2 linked regions of the Parazoarcus communis genome follow. The protein of the gene in region 1 interacts with the protein of each later gene in a pairwise test. Links are inferred from orthologs where the notes say so. Each region holds a gene or a part of one and is shown on either strand. Other genes may lie near its edges.

Region 1 (7,233 bases):
CGGCCATCCATCATGTCGGATGGTGCAACGACGTCGGCCCCGGCCTGGGCATGGCACAGCGCCTGTTTGGCGAGCGCTTCGAGCGTCTCGTCGTTGAGGACATAGCCCCGCGGATCCGCGGGATCGATCAGCCCGTCCTGGCCGTGACTGGTGTAGGGGTCGAGCGCGACGTCGGTGATCACGCCGAGATCCGGGAAGTTCGCCTTCAGCGCCTGCACTACCCGCGGCACCAGGCCGTCAGGGTTCCAGGCTTCTTCGGCGCCCTCGCTCTTCTTGTCGGCGCCAACCACCGGGAACAGTGCCAGCGCCGGCACGCCCAGGTTCTGTGCCTCTTCGGCCAGTCGCAGCAGACCGTCGAGCGACACCCGCGACACGCCGGGCATGGACGATACCGGCTCGACCGTGGCTTCGCCCTCGAGGACAAATACGGGATAAATGAGGTCGTTCGCCGTCAGCACATTCTCGCGCATCAGCCGGCGCGAGAAGTCGTCACGGCGCATACGCCGCATGCGGGTGGATGGAAAGTTCGGATTGGCTTGCATATCGAGTCCGTCAGAAGTCATGAAAAAGCGATCGACGCAATCGATCGGACTAAACACATACGGTAACGTTTTCGGCGGGGAACTTCACGCATTGGGGGCTATCTCACACCGCAGATGGTGATGAACCATCTCCCGCTTCACCTCCCTGAGCGGGGCCTCGACCCTATCGAGGCTTTTCACCCCCGGCCTCCCCCTTAGCCGGGGGTTTTTGTTTTTGTACCCGCGACATCGCCTGCAGGCTCGGCAGCATCCGGCGCCAGTTCGTTCATCCCCAGCCAGCCGGTAACGATGCGCTCGCACTCCTCGACGCCGGTTTTCTTCAGGCTGGAGAACAGCTGTGCGGTAACTTGCGGGCCATAGGCAGCGAGGTCCTTGCGCACCGCGAGCAGGGTCGCATTGGCCGGGCCACGCGAAAGCTTGTCGCTCTTGGTCAGCAGCACATGGATTGGCCTGCCTGACGGCGCGAACCAGCCGATCATCTGGCGGTCGAGCTCAGTCATCGGACGGCGCGAATCCATCATCAGCACCAGTCCGATCAGGTTCTCGCGCTCCTTCAGATACGTCTCGATCAACCCGCCCCATTCGCGGCGGATCTTCTCGGGTACTGCGGCATAGCCATAGCCCGGCAGGTCGACCAGACAGGCGCCGCAATTGAGACGGAAAAAGTTAAGCAGCTGCGTCCGCCCGGGCGTCTTGGAGACGTAAGCCAGACGAACATGACCCGCGAGCGTGTTGATCGCACTCGATTTTCCAGCGTTGGAGCGGCCGGCAAAAGCGATCTCCGATCCGTTGGGCGGGGGAAGCCCCGAGGGCTTGGCGATCGAAATTTCGAATTGTGCGTTGCGGAAGATGGGCATCGAAGAAGGGCTCAAAGGCCGTTGGGCTGGGTAAAAACCCTCTTCGCGTCGCGCAACGAGGGTTTCGTGATATAGAATACCGCGTTTTAGGGCATTCACTCACGGCTTTCCGAGGACATCATGATCAAGCGTTCCCTGCTGCTCTCGCTGCTGCTGGTCGCAGGCAGCCTCCAAGCTCAGGATCAGGCACCCGACCTGGCCAAGGCAAAACAGACCGCAGAAACGATCTGTGCAGGCTGTCACATGGCGGACGGCAACAGCCAGCTTCCGGCAAACCCGAAGCTCGCTGGCCAGCACTCCGAGTACCTGTTCAAGCAACTGCAAGGATTCAAGAGCTGGGACGGCAAGCCGCCTGCGCGTGAAAACGCAGTGATGGGCGCCATGGTCGCCGGTCTCGAAGTGGCCGACATGAAGGCACTGGCGGAGTACTTCTCTTCGCAGACACTCAAGCCCGAAGCCGCCAAGAACCTTGACACCCTCAATGCCGGTCAGCAGATCTGGCGCGCAGGCATCGCCTCCAAGGGCGTTCCCGCCTGTGCAGCCTGTCACGGCCCTGCCGGTGCCGGCATGCCTGCCCAGTACCCTGCGCTCGCGGGTCAGTTCGCCGACTACACCGAAGCCCAGCTGAAGGCCTTCCGTGAAGGCGTCCGTGTCAACGACCCCAACTCGATGATGCGCACGATCGCACTGAAGATGACGGACAAGGAAATGAAGGCCGTGGCCGACTACGCTGCCGGCCTGCGCTAAGCGCAGCTCGCATCAAGAGAAAGGGTGGCTTGGCCACCCTTTTTTGTATCTGCCCTTTCATCCCGCCCACCTGCCCGCACCCCGTGCCCGCAGGTATTTCCGCATTCAGTGCCGACCTCGCGCCAGGCGATCCAGTTCAGAGGCGCTGAAACCAGCCGCCAATCTCGCCTCCCGGTGCAAGGGCGGTTGCGGCCACGGAGCATCGAAGCGGGCGATCAGATCAAGATAGCAGGCCTCGGCATCCAGCCCCCTGTCCTCACAGCACTTGCGGAACCAGCAGTCGCCAATCGCCACATGCCCCACTTCGTCACGCAGGATGATGTCGAGCACCGCAACACTCTCCCGGTCACCGATACTGCGCAACTTGTCCGCAATCGGCGGGGTGGCATCGAGCCCGCGCGCTTCGAGCACCCGGGGCACCAGAGCCATGCGGGACAGCACATCGTCCGCGGTGCGACAGGCCATCTCCCACAGCCCGTTGTGCGCGGGAAAATCCCCGTAGCGATGTCCCAGGGCGGTCAGCCGTGCCTGCACCAGGCCGAAGTGATAGGCCTCCTCTGCCGCCACCTTCACCCAATCATCGTGGAAGCTGCGCGGCATGCTGCGAAAACGATGCACGCAATCGAGCGCGAGATTGATGGCATTGAATTCAATGTGCGCAATCGCGTGCAACATCGCCGCATGCCCTTCGCGCGTGCCCACCCGGCGGCTCGAGAGCAGGTGCGGCGGAACAAGCTGCGGACGTTGCGGGCGCCCGGGCACCAACACTGCGTGCGGGTCGTCCGCACCCGGCACAAGGTCAAGGGCGCCAGCGCACCAATCCGAACGCAATTGCATCGTGGCCACACACTTGGCGTCGGGATCGTCGAGCATCATGGCCGCCAGGGCGGCTTCGTGAAGATTCTGGGTCATGCTGCAAATTTTAACGGCAGACATGCGCGACAGGTTGGCAAGCCAACATTGCGTAATACGCCAGTTGTGTCTGCATTGTGGTAAAAATGGACGTCCGCGACATCATTCGTCACCGCACTTCCGGATCCAGCAGATGACTCAGCCACCCACCCCCGAAACGACGCCCCGCAACTTCCTGGGCGCCGACGAAGCAAGAGCAACCATCCTCGACGCGGTCAGCACAATCGTTGGCTGGGAGCGTGTTGCCGTGCGCGCAGCGCTTGGGCGTGTGCTCGCCCTCGATGTCATTGCCCCGTGCAACGTCCCCGCGCACGACAACTCCGCCATGGACGGCTATGCGGTGCGGGCGACCGACCTTGCAGCCGCCGGTGATACAGCCCTGACCGTGGTTGGCACGGCCTACGCCGGGCGTCCCTTTTCAGGCATCGTCGGCGCCGGCCAGGCGATCAGGATCATGACCGGCGCGGCCATTCCCGAAGGCGCCGACACCATCGTAGTGCAGGAAGTCACGCGCCGCGAAGACAACCAGGTATTCATTCCGGCAGGCCAGCGTCGCGGACAGAACCTGCGCCGTGCCGGCGAAGATCTCGCCCTGGGCAGTGCAGCCCTGAGCGCCGGGAGGCGCTGCGGACCGGCCGAGCTTGGTCTGATTGCATCGCTGGGCATCGCCGAGATCACCGTCTGCCGCCGATTGCGGGTCGCGTTCTTTTCCACCGGGGACGAGATCGCATCCATCGGCCGTCCGCTGGCACCGGGCGAAGTGTACGACAGCAATCGCTACACCCTGTTCGGCGCCCTCACCCGCCTCGGTTGCGATCTGATCGACATGGGCGTGATCGCGGACAATCCCGCCGCGCTCGAGGCCGCATTCAGCGAAGCCTCACAGGCCGCCGACGTCATCATCACCAGTGGCGGCGTATCGGTTGGCGAAGCGGACTTCATCCGTAACATGATGACGCGAATGGGCGAGGTTTCATTCTGGAAACTCGCCATCAAGCCCGGTCGTCCGATGGCCTTCGGGCGCATCGGCAATGCGATGCTGTTCGGCCTGCCGGGCAATCCGGTTGCAGTGCTTGTCACCTTCTATCAGTTCGTGCAGGACGCCCTGCTCAAGCTGATGGGGGTCAATCCGCTGCCGCCGGCCGGCCTGTTCGAAGCAATCTGCACCGACGCCATCCGCAAGCAACCCGGACGCTGCGAGTACATCCGCGGACGACTGTCGCGCTCGAATGCCCAGATCAGCGTCGCACAGGCAGGCGCTCAAGGCTCAGGCATCCTGCGCTCGATGTCCGAAGCAGACTGCTTCATCGTGCTGCCCGAAGACTGTGCGGGCGTAACGCCCGGTGACCGGGTGCGGGTCCAGCCCTTCGACGGCCTCGTCTGACACACACAAACCCAACATACGGATTTTTCATGAATCAGGACGCACTCAAGAAAGCCGCTGCCCTCGCAGCGCTCAAGGAAGTCGAGGATGGCAGCATCGTCGGCGTCGGCACCGGCTCTACGGTCAACCACTTCATCGACGGACTCGCCGGCATGCGCGACCGCATCCGTGGCGCCATCTCCAGTTCGGAAGCAAGCTCGAAGCGCCTCGCCGCCCACGGCATCAAGCTTTTCAGCCTCGATGAAATCGAAGAGATCCCGGTCTATGTCGATGGCGCAGATGAAATCGACGGCCAGTTCTGCATGATCAAGGGTGGCGGTGGCGCACTGACGCGCGAAAAGATCGTCGCCGCTGTGGCCCGTCGCTTCGTGTGCATTTGCGACGCGAGCAAGAAGGTCGCGACGCTCGGCAAGTTCCCGCTGCCGGTCGAGGTGATCCCGATGGCTGCAGCCCAGGTATCGCGCGAACTCGTCCGCCTTGGCGGCTCACCGCGTCTGCGCGAAGGCTTCGTCACCGACAACGGCAACCTGATCCTCGACGTGCACGGACTGTCGATCGCGGATCCGGTGGCCATGGAAACCACCCTTAATCAGATCGTCGGCGTCGTCACCAATGGACTGTTCGCCCGCCGTGGCGCCGACGTGCTTTTGCTTGCAGGTGCCGACGGCGTAGAGCGTCAGCTTCGTGACTGAAACAAAACTTTCATTTTGACCTGCTAGCCTGTCGCCTTCCTGGATTAAGCCATGCCTAAAATGACCGAACACACCCACAAGCAGTTCGACACCGAACTGGAAAAGATCCGTACCGGCGTACTGCAGATGGGCGGCCTGGTCGAAACCCAGGTCGCGAATGCGCTCGAGGGCCTGAAAACCGGAAATACCGCGCTGCTCGAACGCGTCATCGAGGGCGACCACCGGATCAACCTGCTCGAAGTCGAGATCGACGAGGAGTGCAACCAGATCATCGCCAAGCGCCAGCCGGCAGCGGTTGACCTGCGTCTGGTGATGACCGTGATCAAGGCCATCGCCGATCTCGAACGCATCGGCGACGAGGCCAAGAAGATCGCCAAGGCTGGAAAGCGCCTGCACTCCGGCGATCATACGTTCTCGATGCGCATCGACCTGAGTCACGCCACCGGTCTGGTGCTCGACATGCTGCGCAGCGCGCTCGACAGCTTTGCCCGTGCCGATATTACGAACTGGACGGCGATCACCAAGCAGGATGAGGACGTGGATGCCAACTTCAAGGGCACCATGCGTCAGCTGATCACCTTCATGATGGAGGATCCACGCACGATCTCCAGCAGTCTCGAAGTGCTCTTCATCGCCAAGGCCATCGAGCGCATCGGCGATCATGCCAAGAACGTCGCCGAATACGTCGTGTTCCTCGTTCAGGGGCGTGATGTACGCTATGCCAAGTCCGTGGCAGCCGAAGCAGGCAACTCGAAGACCTGATTCCGGCCTTCAGCTCGCAAAAAAAGGGATGGTCACTGACCATCCCTTTTTCATTTCGGCACCAGCCGGCCACGACGCCGGCCGGAAGAATCCTGGCTCAGGCTGCCGGCGGTACGTATCCACCGATCTGGTCTGCACCACCTTCAAAGAAGTGCTTCTCCATCTGCTCGGCGAGATACTTGCGCGCGCGCGCGTCCATCAGATTGAGGCGGTTCTCGTTGATCAGCATGGTCTGGTACTTGACCCACTGCTGCCAGGCTTCCTTGGAAACGCTGGCGTAAATACGCTTGCCCAGTTCGCCCGGAACCGGCGGCAGGTCAAGACCTTCAGCCTCCCGACCCAGCTTCACGCAATTGACCATACGGGCCATTATTCATTCCTCTTTGCAATTGGGGTTAGTCGAACACTCAGGTGTCCATTCTATCAGCCTGCCGGACACGGGCAATTGCACTGAGCACAGCGCATGAGTGAAGCCGGCAAGGTCCGTGCTCACTGCCCGGCCAGACGCCAGCAATTGCGCCCGGCGTCCTTGGAGCGGTACATGGCCCGGTCGGCCGCAGCCATCAGGGTCTCGACATCCTTTCCGTGTTCCGGATAACAGGCTGCTCCAATGCTGGCGGTAACACCTGCCTCGTGCCCGGCGAAATTGAAACGCAAGGACGCAACGCCTTCGAGCAGCCGGCTTGCAAGCTCCGACAGCGCCTCCGTGTCAGCGTCGGGCACCAGCACGGCAAACTCGTCGCCGCCAAGACGGAAGAACATCTCGTTACGCCTCACGATACGGCGCAGCCCATCGGCCAGCCCGACGAGCACCTCGTCGCCTGCAGGATGTCCGTACTGATCGTTGATCGGCTTGAATCCGTCGAGATCGAAGGACAGCAAGCCGACACCGGTCCCCCGGCGCTCCGCATCTGCCAGCAGGCGATCGAGTTCTTCATGGAAGCGTCGCCGGTTGAACAGATTGGTCAGCGGGTCACGCTCCGCGAGCGCCACCAGCTGTTCCGCCACCTGGCGCCGCTCGGTGACGTCCTCGTAAATCCACACGCGCCCGATACCACGACCATCGAGCCCGCCTTCAACGACCGCAGAGATGTCGGTGACGACGCGGCCATCCTTGAACTTGAACTCATGCGACTCGCTCACTTGTGGCGAGCGAACGACGGTCGCGATATGCGCGAAATACGCGGACGGATCCACCAGCAAGGGCGCAATCGTGCTTTGCAGCACCACATCCCTCACCCCAATCAGATTCTCGTCCGGCGGGTAGCCCCACAGCTTGAGCATCGCGCTGTTGAAATAGAGCACCCGGTGGTCCCGATCAATGAACAGGATTCCGA
Region 2 (7,384 bases), 1.7 Mb from region 1 along the record:
ACCGGCGATGGCCCCTCAGCGACCGGAAGAAGCAGATTGCTCCATGGGCGCGGCTTCGACACCCCCGGCAGGAGATGCTTCGCCCCCCGCTATCGCTGGGCAAGGCTGGGACGGCGCGCTCGGCGCAGGCTCGGCCGCGCCCGCTTCCGGCAGCAAGGCGTCGCCCGCTGACGCCTCGTCCGGGGTCTGCGCCACCTGCTGCGACGTCGACTCGGCAGCGGCGTCCTCCTTCTCATCGCGGTCGGCCAGCCACTCGGCCGCCGAGCGCAGCTTGGCCAGCAGTTCCGGCGGAATCGGCGTCGACACGGAGTAGTCGTCGATGTAGATGTCCAGCCCGTCCATCACATTGAAGTGCGGGTCATTGAACAGCTTCTTCAGCGCCTGCCGACGCAGCCCCTCGCTCACCTCATCCTTGAGGAAGGCGGTGAAATCGGAGTCGAGTGCAAGCGAGGCGATATCCGGCAACGCAGCCGGCTCCGCCACCTGATCGACGCCTGCCGGCGACCCACCCTCGACAGCCGCAGCGGCCGCGGGCGGAACAGTTGCCGCGGGGGCCTGCTGTTCCGCCTCGGCCCTGGTCTCCGCCACCGGCGCCAGCTTCAGGCGTGACCAGCGCGACAGGAACCGTCCCGGTGTGCTCATGCCCGCCCCCTGTCCTGCGCCAGCGGATCATTGCGCCGCACCTTCCTGCGCGGCGCCGGCTTGTAATGCGTGTTGACGAAGTCGCCCACCCAGTCAGCCACCTCGCGCGACATCGGAATGCCATCCACCTGCTCGCCGGAATCCAGCCAGCGCGCCGCCTCTCCATAACTTACGGAAGTGACCTCGGGCGCTGCAATCTCGCCCTCCTTGCGCCACATCACGAAGACCTTGGGAATCGGCGAACTCATGTTGAGAAAGTAGTTGTCGACCTCGTCGCGAAAAAGCTCCAGCCGGAAGCCGTCAAACAGCCACTGATCGCGATCGTCTTCGTTCAGGATCTGGCGCGGCGCCGGCCTCGGCGCGCCCGGCTCGGACTGCGCCTCGGCATCGAACGCCGGCACCACCCCCACAGCCTCCCAGGCCTCATCGACCCAGCGATTCTGCAAGCGTCGACGCTCCATGATCACGGCTACGGGAAAGTGGTGCATGCGGGCATTCCTTGGATGGGTACGAATCTCGTTTACAGAATACGTCAGCCAGCGGCCGCGCGCATCGCGGCGCAGACTCCGCACCGCCGCCACTGCCCTGCATTGTGGACCGCCCTCACATACAATCGATCCATGCTCATTCCAACGCTCAACCTGATTGGTCCCGGCCGCCTCGGGCGCACCCTCGCCCGTCTGTGGCAGGACAAGGGCCTGGTGCGGATTGGCGCCGTCGCCGGCCGCGATGCCGGACGCTGCAGTAGCGCATGCCAATTCATCGGCGGAGGCACGCCCATCGTCGAGGGCCCGCTGCCAGCCGCCGAACTGTGGCTGATCGCGACACCGGACGACGCCATCGCCGGCATCGCTACTCGTCTCGCAGCAGACGCTGCACTGCGCCCGGGCGACATCGCATTTCACTGCAGTGGCGCGCTCGCCTCAGCCGTACTCGCCCCTCTGCAGACAAGCGGCGCCCACACTGCGAGCATCCACCCACTCAAGTCCTTCGCCAGCCCGGATACCGCAATCACAAGCTTCGACGGCACATTCTGCGCCTGCGAGGGCGAGCCCGAAGCCTTGCAGCGCCTCGCCCCCCTGTTCGACGCCATCGGCGCACGCCGTTTTGCAGTGGCGTCCGAACACAAGCTGCGCTACCACGCCGCCGCAGTACTGGCCTGCAACCACCTCGTCGCGCTGATGGAGGCCGCACTGCGCTGCATGGAAGGCGCCGGCGTGAACCGCGACACCGCATGGTCCGCACTGCAACCACTGGTCGCCGGCACGCTGACCAACGTCGACCGCAACGGCACCCGTGCCGCACTGACCGGGCCGGTGGCACGCGGCGACAAACAGACCATCCGCGACGAGATCGACGCGACCACAGACCTGGACCCCGACCTTGGCGAAGCCTACCGGGTGCTGTCGCTGGTGGCGCTCGGTCTCGCCCCACCCGAAAACGGCCTCACCCGCGCCGACATCTCAGGCAGTTCAAAGGGGTCAGAGTCGTTTGAACGCCGATCAAACGACTCTGACCCCTTTGAACGATGAGGCTACAATCCCCGCTCCACCCCATGGCAAGGCCCGCATGAATCTCCCGACCGCCCGACGCCCTGTGCTCAGCAGCGCCAGCCGACCGCTCACCGTCACTATTCCCGCCGTCAACGAGCACGGCGAACAGGTGCCCACCGCGATTGCCGGCGAGCACCCGCTCACGCTCTACGTCGACAAGCGCGAGATCGTCACCCTGATGACCCTGGGCGCCGCCCCCGAAGCGCTGGCCATCGGTTGGCTGCGCAACCAGCGCCTGGTCAAGAGCCTGGACGAGATCGCCTCGGTACAAGTGGACTGGGACGTCGAAGCCGTCTCCATCACCACCCGCAACGGACTGCAGGACGCTGACGAACGCCTCGGCACCCGCACGGTCACCACCGGCTGCGGCCAGGGCACGGTCTTCGGCGGGCTGATGGACGAGATCGACAGCATCCGGCTGCCTGCCCAGCGCAGCCTGTCGCAGGCCACGCTCTATGCACTGATGGACGCCGTGCGGCATCACGAGTCCATCTACAAACAGGCCGGCGCCGTACACGGCTGTGCCCTCGCACACGCCACGCCCGAAGGCAGCGAAGTGCTGATGTTTGTCGAAGACGTCGGCCGCCACAACGCGGTGGACGCGATCGCCGGCCACATGTGGCTGGACGGGCTCGACGGCAGCGACAAGATCTTCTACACCACCGGCCGCCTCACCTCAGAGATGGTGATCAAGACGGCACAGATGGGCATCCCCTTCCTGGTTTCACGCTCCGGTCTCACGAAGATGGGCTGGGACATCGCGCAGAAACTCGGCCTGACCATGATCGGTCGCGCCCAGGGCAAACACTATCTGCTGTTCAGCGGCGAGGAGTACTTCAAGCGATGAGCGCCGAGAAAATCACCGGCGTCGTTCTTGCCGGCGGCATGGGCCGTCGCATGGGTGGCGTGGACAAGGGCCTGGTCGAACTCGACGGCAAACCGATGGCTGCCCATGTGCTGGCACGGCTCGCCCCTCAGGTCGATGAGCTGATGATCAACGCCAACCAGAACACCGAGGCTTACGCGGCCTTCGGCCACCCCGTGTTCGGCGACGACATCCCCGACTTTGCCGGCCCGCTCGCCGGTCTGCATGCGGCGCTGGTGCGCGCCAGCCATCCGCTGGTGGTCACCGCCCCCTGCGACTCGCCCTTTCTGCCCGCCGATCTCGTTGCCCGGCTCGCGACCGCGCTGCACGCCAAGGCAGCCGACCTCGCTGTCGCCAAGACCTTCGACCAGGCGCATCCGGTGTTCGCCCTGTGCCGGCGCACGCTGGCCGATCACCTGCACGCCTTCCTTGCCGGGGGCGGGCGCAAGATCGACCGCTGGTACGGCAGTCTCAACATCGTCGAAGTCCCCTTCGACGACGAGGAAGCAGCGTTTCGCAACATCAATACCCGCGATGAACTCAGCGCAGCCGCAAGCGGCACCCTGTCCGGTGGCCGTGACTGATCGCGACCTGCCCCGCCCGGCCGGCGATGCTGCAGCAGACAGCCCCAACCTGACCGCGCGTCAGGCCGCGGCCTACCTGCACCTGAACGAGAAGAAGCTCTACGAGCTCGCCAATGCACGCGAGATTCCCGCGGTGCGCGTCGGCGGGAAATGGCTTTTCCCGCGCCCCTTGCTGGAGGAGTGGCTGCGCGAACAGGCGCACGGCGGTGTGCTCACCGATCGCCTGCTGATCACCGGCAGCGACGACCCGCTGCTCGCGGCCGTCGTCACCTCGCTGGTCCCGCAACTCGGCGGCGAAGCCTATGTGGCCTACAGCCCCACCGGCACCCTGCCGGGACTGGAGCTGCTGGCCCGGCGCCGTGCCAACATCTGCGCCCTGCACTGGGGCGGCGTCGATACCAGCGCAGCCCAGCACAGCATGCTGCTGCGCCGCTTCAGTCAGCACCCGCAATGGACTCTGGTGCGTCTGGCGCACCGCGAGCAGGGCGTGATGCTGCGCCGCGAGCTCAGCATCGACGGCATTGAGACGCTCGCCGCCTTCGACTACCGCTGGGCGATGCGCCAGCCCGGCGCCGGCTCACGTCACTTTCTTGAATCGGCACTGGCCAGCCGCGGCTTTCGACCCGATGACTGCAGCGTGGTCGCCGAAGCCCGCACCGAACGCGAGGCCGCCGGCCTGCTGGCACGCGAAGAGGCCGACTGCGCCCCCGGCACCCGCGCCGCCGCGGCCGAGTTCGGTCTCGGCTTCATCAGCCTCGGCTGGGAAGCCTTCGACCTCGCATTGCCACGCGAAATCGTGTTTCGCAAACTGTTCCAGCAACTGCTGCAGTGCTACGGCAGCGCCGACATGCAGCGCCTGGCCACGCGCCTGGGCGGCTACGACCTCAGCCCGCTGGGGCAGGTGCTGGGCAGCGATTAAAAGCGAAGTCTACGACGAAGTCGGCCACCGCCTGCGGATCGTTGATGTCGAGACAAGGCAAGGTCGTGCTCACCGCCACGTCAGTTGCCACCGCAACGATGTTGGGGTCGTCCGGAAACAGCAGCGGCTCGGGGACCGCGTCACGATGCACCTCGATCTTCGGGATCGCCGCGCGCTTGAAGCCCTCGACCAGCACCAGATCACAGTGCGACAGCTTTCCGAGCAGATCGTCCAGCGACATCTCGTCCTCGCCGCGTAGCTCGTGCATCAGCGACCAGCGCAGACCGGAGCTGATCAGCACCTCGCGGCAACCAGCGTGGCGGTGACGCCAGGAATCCTTGCCCTGGTGGTCGATATCGAAGGTGTGGTGGGCGTGCTTGACCAATGACACCGCGAGACCGCGCTGCGACAGGATGCCGATCACCTGCTCGACCAGCGTCGTCTTGCCACTGCCGGACCAGCCGGCGAATCCGATCACTTTCATCGTCTCTTTCCTGTCAGCCACCGCTGTTGCGGGCCGCTTCTGCGTGTTCGTTGCGATACATCGGCTCGGCGCGAATCCACAGGGTGAAGGCCGCCCCCTTGCCATAGATGCTATCCACCGTGATGCGGCCACCGTAGCGTTCGATCAATGAATAGCTGATCGACAGCCCAAGCCCGGTGCCCTGCGTCTTCTTGGTGGTGAAAAAGGGGTCGAATATACGCGCGAGATCGTCCTCGCGGATACCCTGACCGGTGTCGCTCACCGTGATGCACACCCCGCAGGGCATGTCATGTTCATCCCACGGCGTCGAACTCAGGGTCAGCGTGCCGCCATCGGGCATCGCCTGCACCGCGTTGACGATCAGATTGATCAGGACCTGCTGCAGTTCCTGAGTGTTGATCTCCACCCGCCGCGTGGTCTGCAGGTGCTGCACCACTTTCACCCCGCGGCTGGTCAGATGCTGCCGGGTGAGCACCAGGCAATCGGCAATCACCGTGGCCGGGTCGACCGTTTCGACATAGCCCGCGAACTCCCCGGGGCGGGCAAACTGCAGCAGCTTGGTCACGATCAACCGGATGCGGTTGACCTGCTCGTCGATCAGGCGGATCTCGCTCATCACCGGCGCAGCCTGCGGCCCGAGCTCTTCGCGCAAGAGATCGAGGTTGCCCTGGATGACCGCCGTCGGATTGCTGATCTCGTGCGCCACGCCTGCGGTCAGCTCGCCAATCGCGGCGAGCTTCTCGCTCATCAGCAACTGGCGCTGGGCAGCGCGCAACTCGGTGTTGGCCGTTTCAAGGTCGCGGGTGCGCGCCTCCACCTTGCGGTCGAGCGAAGCGGCAAGCTGCTCAAGCTGGTCACGCTTGAGCGCGAGCACATCGAGCAGGCGATCGAACTCGCGTGCCAGCAGACCGAGCTCGTCGCGACTGTCGACCGGGCCGACCCGCGCCGAATTGTCACCCCGGCCGATACTGCGAATTGCGCCGTGCATGCGCTCGATCGGCCGAAAAATGCTGCGAGCCCAATGCAGCGACCACACCGCACCGATGATGCTGATGGCGAGGAAGAGACAGAAGATCACCAGCAGGGCAACCGTCTTCGCCGCACTGAAAGGCGCCTCGAGAAAGCCGACGTAAAGCATGCCGACTCGCGTCCCCTGGCTATCGACGATCGGCTCATAGCCCGACACATACCAGTCGTTGACGACGAAAGCCCGCTCCAGCCAGGGCTTCCCATCGGTGAGGACGTGCTTGCTCACCTCGGCCGAGGCCCGGGTGCCAAGCGCGCGTTCACCCTCGAAAAGACGCACGTTGGTGGCAATGCGGGCATCGCCAAGGAAGAGCGTTGCCGTGCCCTTGCTGCCAAGCGGCAGGGAATCCTCGCGATAGACGATGGCATTGATGGTGTCGACGATGCCGAGGTTGCCGTTGAGCAGCACCCCGCCCTCGATCACGCCGGCCAGGTTGCCACGGGCGTCGAACACCGGCGCCGCAGCGTGAATCACCATGCCGCGTTCTTCCCGGGTCCGCGAATCGGGCGCCGCCCGCGGCGTATCGACCAGCGCGAGGCGCGCACGGTCACGCAGCTCCGGAGAAATCGCGGCCAGTGCGTCGGCGCTGAAGACCTCGACCACGCTGCGCTCGCCCGCACCCTCGCGGATCGCGCGCGACACGATGGCCCACTCGCCACGCTCCGCGCCTGCGGGCAGATGCCCGGTGGAATGCAGAACCCGGCCATTGACGTCGAGCACATTGATGAAATCGAGCCCGAGTTCGCCCTGAGCGGCCTTCAGCAAGCCCTCTGAGCCGCCTTCGGCAAGCGCCTGCGCCAGCTGCCGCGAAGTCGCAAGCCCGCCCACCCGGATGCCGACCCCTTCCACGACCCGGTCAAAATACTCATTGGCCGTGACCAGGTCGCTGCCGACCTTGAACACCAGCAGCTTGTTGTAATAGGTGTGACTCCAGTACCAGGTGAGGCCCATGATGATCGGAAAGCCGAGCATCAGCGGCGCCAGCACGAGGAAGAGCAGCTTGGCACGGACCGAGCCGAGGAAATACGCCAGCGGCGGCCTCAGAAAACGGGGAACTTGCATCGAGCGTGACGGCGTCAGACTTCGGCAGCCGCAGGACGCGTGTCCTCGCCCCAGTCGGCAAACTTGCGCTCCAGCGTCTTGCGCGACACGCCCAGACGGCGCGCGGCTTCGGACTTGTTGCCGCCGCAGGCTTCGACCACCCGCAGGATGTGGCGCTTCTCCACCACCTCCAGCGGCAGGCTGTCATCGTCTGCGGACGTCGCGGCCGTGCTGGCCGAAGACAGCGACGCGGCGGGAAAGGCGCCGAG

What was found.
Region 2: the proteins of glp (region 1) and mobA interact in binary tests that used the Escherichia coli proteins (3 or more experiments, as listed by UniProt). The link is inferred for Parazoarcus communis from one-to-one orthologs.

What each region holds. Positions count from the first base shown.
Region 1 is NZ_CP022188.1:2,733,771-2,741,003, reverse strand. What follows is about bases 2,473-5,316. They hold glp (gephyrin-like molybdotransferase Glp), read left to right. Parts: upstream 2,473-3,191; coding sequence 3,192-4,442; downstream 4,443-5,316. Other genes in these bases: phoU (phosphate signaling complex protein PhoU), read left to right, coding at 5,195-5,316; rpiA (ribose-5-phosphate isomerase RpiA), read left to right, coding at 4,472-5,134; CEW87_RS12485 (ferritin-like domain-containing protein), read right to left, coding at 2,473-3,058. In the rest of the region: hemB (porphobilinogen synthase), read right to left, coding at 1-542; yihA (ribosome biogenesis GTP-binding protein YihA/YsxC), read right to left, coding at 737-1,399; CEW87_RS12490 (c-type cytochrome), read left to right, coding at 1,520-2,146; more of CEW87_RS12485, read right to left, coding at 2,252-2,472; more of phoU, read left to right, coding at 5,317-5,896; CEW87_RS12465 (oxidative damage protection protein), read right to left, coding at 5,994-6,266; CEW87_RS12460 (sensor domain-containing diguanylate cyclase), read right to left, coding at 6,386-7,233. UniProt on the Escherichia coli protein: Catalyzes the insertion of molybdate into adenylated molybdopterin with the concomitant release of AMP.
Region 2 is NZ_CP022188.1:1,018,641-1,026,024, forward strand. Bases 1,847-4,841 are described here. They hold mobA (molybdenum cofactor guanylyltransferase MobA), read left to right. Parts: upstream 1,847-3,038; coding sequence 3,039-3,644; downstream 3,645-4,841. Other genes in these bases: CEW87_RS04760 (Rossmann-like and DUF2520 domain-containing protein), read left to right, coding at 1,847-2,174; CEW87_RS04765 (formate dehydrogenase accessory sulfurtransferase FdhD), read left to right, coding at 2,212-3,042; CEW87_RS04775 (helix-turn-helix transcriptional regulator), read left to right, coding at 3,637-4,563; mobB (molybdopterin-guanine dinucleotide biosynthesis protein B), read right to left, coding at 4,529-4,841. Outside these bases: CEW87_RS04750 (DUF3306 domain-containing protein), read right to left, coding at 16-642; CEW87_RS04755 (DUF3305 domain-containing protein), read right to left, coding at 639-1,130; more of CEW87_RS04760, read left to right, coding at 1,263-1,846; more of mobB, read right to left, coding at 4,842-5,047; CEW87_RS04785 (sensor histidine kinase), read right to left, coding at 5,061-7,136; CEW87_RS04790 (sigma-54-dependent transcriptional regulator), read right to left, coding at 7,151-7,384. UniProt on the Escherichia coli protein: Transfers a GMP moiety from GTP to Mo-molybdopterin (Mo-MPT) cofactor (Moco or molybdenum cofactor) to form Mo-molybdopterin guanine dinucleotide (Mo-MGD) cofactor.